DNA from 2 places in the Paenibacillus sp. FSL K6-4396 genome. Region 1 is predicted to be linked to the other one. Evidence: riboswitches for the same ligand, from Rfam matches in the RefSeq annotation. Region 1 holds a riboswitch; the other holds the start of a gene.

What was found. A riboswitch is a leader RNA that binds a small molecule or an ion and turns the genes downstream of it on or off. The one in region 1 is predicted to bind glycine.
Region 2: it holds a riboswitch for glycine, as region 1 does, so the genes downstream of both, gcvT (glycine cleavage system aminomethyltransferase GcvT) here and sdaAB (L-serine ammonia-lyase, iron-sulfur-dependent subunit beta) in region 1, are expected to answer to the same signal.

The regions. Positions count from the first base shown of each region.
Region 1 is NZ_JBBOCR010000001.1:506,482-509,903, reverse strand. Features, by position in the region: gene sdaAA (L-serine ammonia-lyase, iron-sulfur-dependent, subunit alpha) at 1-742, opposite strand, end outside; gene sdaAB (L-serine ammonia-lyase, iron-sulfur-dependent subunit beta) at 732-1,421, opposite strand; glycine riboswitch at 1,534-1,669, opposite strand; glycine riboswitch at 1,674-1,796, opposite strand; gene MHB85_RS02430 (phosphotransferase enzyme family protein) at 2,145-3,137, opposite strand; gene pstB (phosphate ABC transporter ATP-binding protein PstB) at 3,362-3,422, opposite strand, start outside.
Region 2 is NZ_JBBOCR010000001.1:5,534,669-5,538,090, reverse strand. Features, by position in the region: gene gcvPA (aminomethyl-transferring glycine dehydrogenase subunit GcvPA) at 1-704, opposite strand, end outside; gene gcvT (glycine cleavage system aminomethyltransferase GcvT) at 701-1,837, opposite strand; glycine riboswitch at 2,054-2,154, opposite strand; glycine riboswitch at 2,158-2,280, opposite strand; gene gcvH (glycine cleavage system protein GcvH) at 2,625-3,017, shown strand.

The sequences.
Region 1 (3,422 bases):
GAATAGCACTACGCACTCCGGCCAGTGCCATGTCAGCCGCAGCCAGCGCCGTAACTGCACCCAGTCCGTTACGGACGATGCACGGGATCTCAACGAGGCCTGCAACTGGATCGCAGATAAGGCCCAGTGTATTTTTTAATGCTAGGCCAACCGCATGAACGACCTGTTCCGGTGTACCTCCACGCAGTTCAACCATGGCACCCGCAGCCATGCCAATCGCGGAACCCACTTCCGCCTGACAGCCACCCTCGGCACCAGAGATAAATGAATTGTTCGCAATAACATAACCAATCGCTCCCGCACAGAACAATCCGTTCACCAAATGTTCGTCCGTCCAGCCAAATCGCTCCTGTGAGCTAATAAAAACACCAGGGATAATGCCGCAGGAACCGGCTGTTGGTGTTGCCACAATCCGCCCCATCGAGGCATTCACTTCAGATACACACAGGGCATACGCCATGGCAAGTGCGGAAGCATCTCCTGAGCAAGTCTCACCCTTGCGAATGTACTCGGCCATTCTTTTACCGTCTCCACCCGTTAATCCACTGCGTGATGTTGTATCTTCCGTTAACCCTTTACGTACCGCTTCCTTCATCACCTGATAATATTCAGACATCTGTTTCACAACATCCGCTTCCGGTGTATTGGTCTCCTGAACTTGCTCCTCGATCATCAGCTGAGCAATCGTTTTGGATTCCGCTGTACAGATCGTATTCAGTTCGTGTAAATGTTTAAATCGCATCCGAATCAACTCCTCTCTTCAAATCGATGACACGAATATCCAGTACATGATCCAGCTCCTTCAGGCGCTTGAGCATATCAGGATTAGGCACACCATCCATTTCCATCGCGGTCAGCGCTTCGCCATCACGGGCTTTGCGGTCCACCTGCATATACCCGATGTTAACCCCGGATGAACTGATCGTGGACGTTACCGAGGCAAGCACTCCTGCTTTGTCCGCATGTCGCAGAACGAGTGTCGGAAACTCACCACTAATCTGAACACGAAAATCATTCATCGAATGCACCGATACGCTTCCACCACCAATAGATGCACCAATCAAGGAGCAGGCACGTTCTTCATGCCACAACTCAATTTTGACCGTATTCGGATGAGGAGCAGGCAGGCCACTTGTATAAAACTCAACCTCCATGCCCGCTTCCTCTGCGTATTGCTCTGCATCCGGAATACGCGGATCGTCTGTGACATAATCCAGCAAACCGCCGATCAGTGCCAGATCTGTTCCGTGCCCCTGATACGTGTCAGCAAATGAACCGTATAGTGTCAACCGGGCACGATCTGGCGTACATCCTAGCCACTGTCGAGCAATTCTCCCTAACCTTGCCGCTCCAGCTGTATGTGAACTTGAAGGCCCCGTCATCGACGGACCAATAATTGAGAAAACATCTTTAAATCGCACCTTATAACCCTCCAATTGTATTCGTCATTTTCATCCAGATCCCATGCCATAATGTTCCTTTATTACTGAATGATGACATCAAAAAAGGACAGAAGAAGGCCACAGGCCCTCTCTCTGTCCTCGATACCTGAGAGTTTCACGATCAGCAGTGTCTCACGACAAGGTGCATGCCCTGCAATTGCAGACAAGGTCACCAGGCTGACTGATCATATACCCCTTGGGTGGCGCAGTTCGCGCACTCTCCAGAGTTGCGTCCAACGATGGTACATTTACCTGAGAGATTAACCGCTGCGCCGGGTGCGCAGCAGCTTGCTCCTTCGGTGCCTGAAGACTAGCCATTGCTCGGCTAACTCAGGTCTCTCCCGCTCGTTATCATCCGCTGTATGGAACCATTCTGAGCGTATGTCAGAACAGTAATGGAAATCGTTCATTTCTTCTTCATTAAGATTAATCGACCGGAAGATCAGTGTCAACAAACTTAACGATTTCTTTGGATGTATTTCCCTCATTTTCGATTGAACCGATGAAAACCAGAATATTTTGTCAGCTTTCATTACATTAATTCGATAAAGAGAACTTTTAAACAGCTTATTTCATTTTCCTTCAATTCATAAAGCGCTTACTACTATTTATGATATTGTCCACGAAACTGTTCGGGTATTCAGGCAACCATAATATTTGAACCACACTGTTCGTGGCCTATCCTGATCTGCACACCCTAATTCACAGTTCGTAGAAGATACTCTCGTTCTGTACATAAGGTCTGCAATACTTGCTGCATAACTTCGGCATGCGATCTTTCATCCACTCGTGCCTAGACTCGTTCCCCATCTGAAAAGCATAATAACCAAGTGTAAAGATCAACATGAACCCTTCCATTAATCGGATATCACGATCCGTCAGTGGTGCGATCTGTTTGGTATAACCTGATAAGAATATGTCACGTTCCTCCCGATTGAACATAAGCGCTGCCCCTCCGGCATCGAAAAGATAATAACCATAACCGTGTAGACAAAAATCAATCATGGACATCCCCTGATCCGTGATCAGCAGATTGTTGCGAGTAATATCCCCATGAATGATTCCCCATGTCTCCGCGTGCTGCGGGTATGTTTCTAGCTGCTCATTAATGTTCTCAAACGTCTCACGAAGCAGATCGAAGTCTTCCGTTGTAAAAATCCCCAGTCGGACACCTTCCTCTTGCTGCCCTAGCATGACCAAGTTCTCATGAATGTTGCCATATGCCGGCCGCACCTTTGTTCGATCTGTCTGATTCTGCTCACGCCCATATTGATGAAGCATCTGCAGTTGTGCCCCAAGATCATAGATCTGCTCTGTTGTCAGACGTTCTCCCTGCTGGATGTCCCTGCCCTCAATCCACTCCAGTACTGTACAGCAGATCTCTTTCCCTGCCTCACTTGTCCATACCGTGACCCATTCACCGGATGCGTTGCGTACTGGATGTTGCACGCGCAATGCTGTCGTTGCATTTAACTCATGAAGCAGATTCATCTCTGCCTCCAGCGCAGGAGGTGTATGCTGAATGCCTGTCATACTTGCATATGCGGCTTGATGGATACGGAGCAGATACTTCTGCCCGCTTGCTTCATCAACGACATGATACGTCAGATTCTCGTTGTGACGAATATAGGAAACGACAGGTTTCTCAATAGTGTAGTTCTGTATAATCTGAGCTGCCATATGGTCGTAAGACATCTGATCCGTAGTGATTATCAACATCTCCTTCAAAGTAATGTAAACGCTCTCTTATTACTAAATATCGTAGCATAATGTTTATGTCACATACAGAAAATTCTAATAAAATTATAAATTAAAAAAGCACAACCCCCGAACAACCGTCCAGGCATTGTGCTTTCTTTTGTCTCTATTTATTTCTCAATTTCTCTGTCTATTGCTCTATGTGACACTCCATGATCCAATTAACCAAAACGACCCATAATGTATTCTTGCGTCAGACGATTGTCCGGGTTCGTGAAAATA
Region 2 (3,422 bases), 5.0 Mb from region 1:
TTGTGCGCATGCACGAGGTCGGCAGCCTGCTTCACATTTTCCACGGCACCAAAGAAGTTCGGACTCTGGATCATGACAGCAGCGGTATCGTCCGATATGGCGGCTTGCAAGGCATCCCAGTCCGTGACGCCATCCTTATAACCAATCTCGACAATCTCCAGACGGAGTCCGTGCGCATACGCCTGCAATACCTGACGGGCTTCCGGATGAACGGTACGGGAGACGATGAGCTGTTTGCGACGAGTTGCCGCTGCGGCCAGATTACCTGCTTCAGCAAAGGCGGTTGCGCCGTCATACATACTGGCATTGGCTACAGCCATACCGGTTAATTCACAGATGTAGGATTGAAATTCGAAAATGGCCTGTAGTTCACCTTGGCTGATCTCAGGCTGATAAGGTGTGTAGGCAGTGTAGAACTCGGAACGGGAAATGACATGATTGATGACGGAAGGAACATGATGATCGTATATACCTGCGCCGAGAAAGCTGGCGTGTGTTTCGAAATTGGCGTTGGCGCCGGCTTGTTTGGACATATGACGTGTTAGCGCATATTCATCAAGTTTGGAGGATACGGGCAGCTCGCCCTGATAACGAATCTCTTTTGGAATGTCCTGAAACAGTTCCTCCAGCGTATCCACACCGATGGTTGCGAGCATGGCGCTCTGATCTTGTTCAGTCATGGGAATGTACCGGTGCTTGCTCATGCTTGATCAGCTCCTTGAGTAGGTGTCTTAGACGTACGTGTCCGTTTATGAAAAGGGGTCTTCACAACCTCGGCTTTTAGTTTCTTGCCGCGGATCTCAATCTCAAGCGGGGTTCCCAGCGCAGCGTATTTGCTGTCGATGAGGGCAAGCCCCAGATTACGCTTCAATGTAGGTGATTGCGTGCCTGTTGTCACTTCACCGATCTGTACGCCTTCGGCGTAAATCGGATAGTGGGGGCGAGGAATACCGCGCTCCAGTACTTCGATGCCGACCAGTTTACGGGCGGGCCCGTCATTTTTTTGCTGTAACAAGGCTTCGTGTCCGATAAAAGGTCCGGCATTCAGTTTCACAAACATACCAACGCCAGCTTCTAGCGGAGAGATCGTTGCAGATAATTCCTGCCCATACAGAGGCAGCTTGGCTTCAAAACGCAGCGTATCCCTTGCACCAAGTCCAGCTGGAACCAGCCCATGCTCTTCTCCAGCCTGCATTAATCCATTCCAGATTACAGTAGCCTGGTCCACAGGTACATATAGCTCAAAGCCATCTTCACCGGTATAACCGGTACGGGACAACAGTAATTTTACTCCGCATACTTCAGCATCCTGCACAAAACGAAACGGTTCAATCGTGGATACATCCGTATCTGTAACTTTTCCGATAATGTCTACAGCCAGTGGACCTTGCAAGGCGAGCAGCGCCGTCTGCTCCGAATCGTTGGTCATGCTTACGCCAGGGATCAAGTGCTCTTGCAGCCACGCCCAATCCTTGTTGATATTGGAGGCGTTAACGACGAGCATATAATGCTGATCTTTCAGCTTATACACGAGCAGATCGTCCACCACACCGCCATCTGGATAACACATCAGGGTGTACTGGGCTTGACCGGGAACCAGCGTGGTCACATCATTGGTCGTCATTTGTTGCAAAAAAACTTCGGCCTGCTCACCCTGTACTGTAAATTCGCCCATATGGGATACATCGAACAGTCCAGCGCGCTCGCGTACCGCTTCATGTTCTTTTTGGATTCCGCTAAATTGCACCGGAAGCTCCCAGCCTCCAAAATCAATGCACCGTACACCTTCGTATTGCTGATATAGGGGGAAGAGTGGTGTTTTAAGCAAATCGGACATCAAATCACCTCGTCATGGACCGTCAACCGGCCGGAAATATAATCGTGGATCAATGAAGCAGGGTATTTTTAAATTTTTCAGCTAGATATTTTCATAACATAAGTATGGTAAGCAGCTAGGGCAGCGCCGTTCGACATCCTGTTTTTCGTTTTTTGGGAAAAAGGAAAAGGACAGGCCAAAGAATCGGCATGCCAAGTAGCACGCTGTATTCTAAGGCTCTGTCCCTTGTACCTGAGAGTTACCCCGCTGCGTTGTGCAGCAGGTTTCCCCTTGGGTGATCATAACGCCCGCACAGGGCGAATAGATTCTCTCCAGAGTTGCGTCCCGTAAAAGTCCTTTTGCCTGAGAGATTCACCCCCGCTTATCGGTGGTTTACTCCTTCGGCGTTACCTCATGTACATCCCGAATCGGGTGTCACGGGTAATCTCTCCCTTTACATTCATCCGCGAGTATAACATAGTCCAATAAACACATTTACTCCTCTCATTAAAACGTGAATCCACTACCGATGTCAAGAACGATATCATTGATAATGAATAAAAACCGAATATTTAATATATTTTAAGTATTATTGTTCGTGTATTTAAAAAGATTGCGCTTACTATTCTAATATTCACCAGTATATGAAGAAAGAGTGTAATCCGGTTACAGGATTTAGAGGTGTTCAGCAAATAAATTGTGAGGTATCTTGACATTTGATTCATAAATATCATACGCTATGTTCTGGGAAAAGGGTTAAGGTCAAAGAACGCATGCACTCATTTAATGAAAAGCGAGGCGGATATCGATGAGCGAATTGAAAAGTGATTTCCTGTACAGTGAAGAGCACGAATGGGTGCAAACCGTAGGGGAGGATACTGTACGTATTGGCATTACCGAGTTCGCGCAGCATCAGCTGGGTGACATTGTGTTTGTGGAATTGCCTGACCTTGAAACCAATGTAAAAGCAGAGGACAGTATTGGAACAATAGAATCGGTCAAAACAGTTTCGGACTTGTTCTCTCCCGTCACAGGTTCTATTATTGCAGTCAATGATTCGTTGCAGGACTCACCTGAACTTGTGAACAGCTCTCCTTACGAGGAAGGCTGGATGATTGAGATTCGTGTTGAGGGAGATCTGACAGCAGCATTGTCTACATTGATGAATGCAGACGCGTATCGTAAACATACGGAAGAATAGTAGCAACGAACTTGTACTTATTAACATATATTTTATAACCAAATGAAATGAGCTTCATATTGTTTCGACCTGTGTGAGCCGGATGCTTGCACAGGTTTTTTGTGCTTTCCAGGAATAGTTTTGAATGTGGATTGAAGCAGATTGTGGATGTAAATCACCTGATTGGACCAAGCTATAGGTTAGAAAATGATTCTGGAAATGATAAAAGTCATAGGCAAGAAAAGCCTTGCGTACCAATGGATTCAGCCATTATGCATCGATTAAAACGATTACATAACCTAATGTTGTCATCATTGTTCATGACGAAAGTACGCTTTCATTTCATTGAACAGGAGAGCATTCTCGCTTAGGATTACAGCAGGGGAGAAATGATACCCCTTTCATAAATCATAATCACTTGATCCA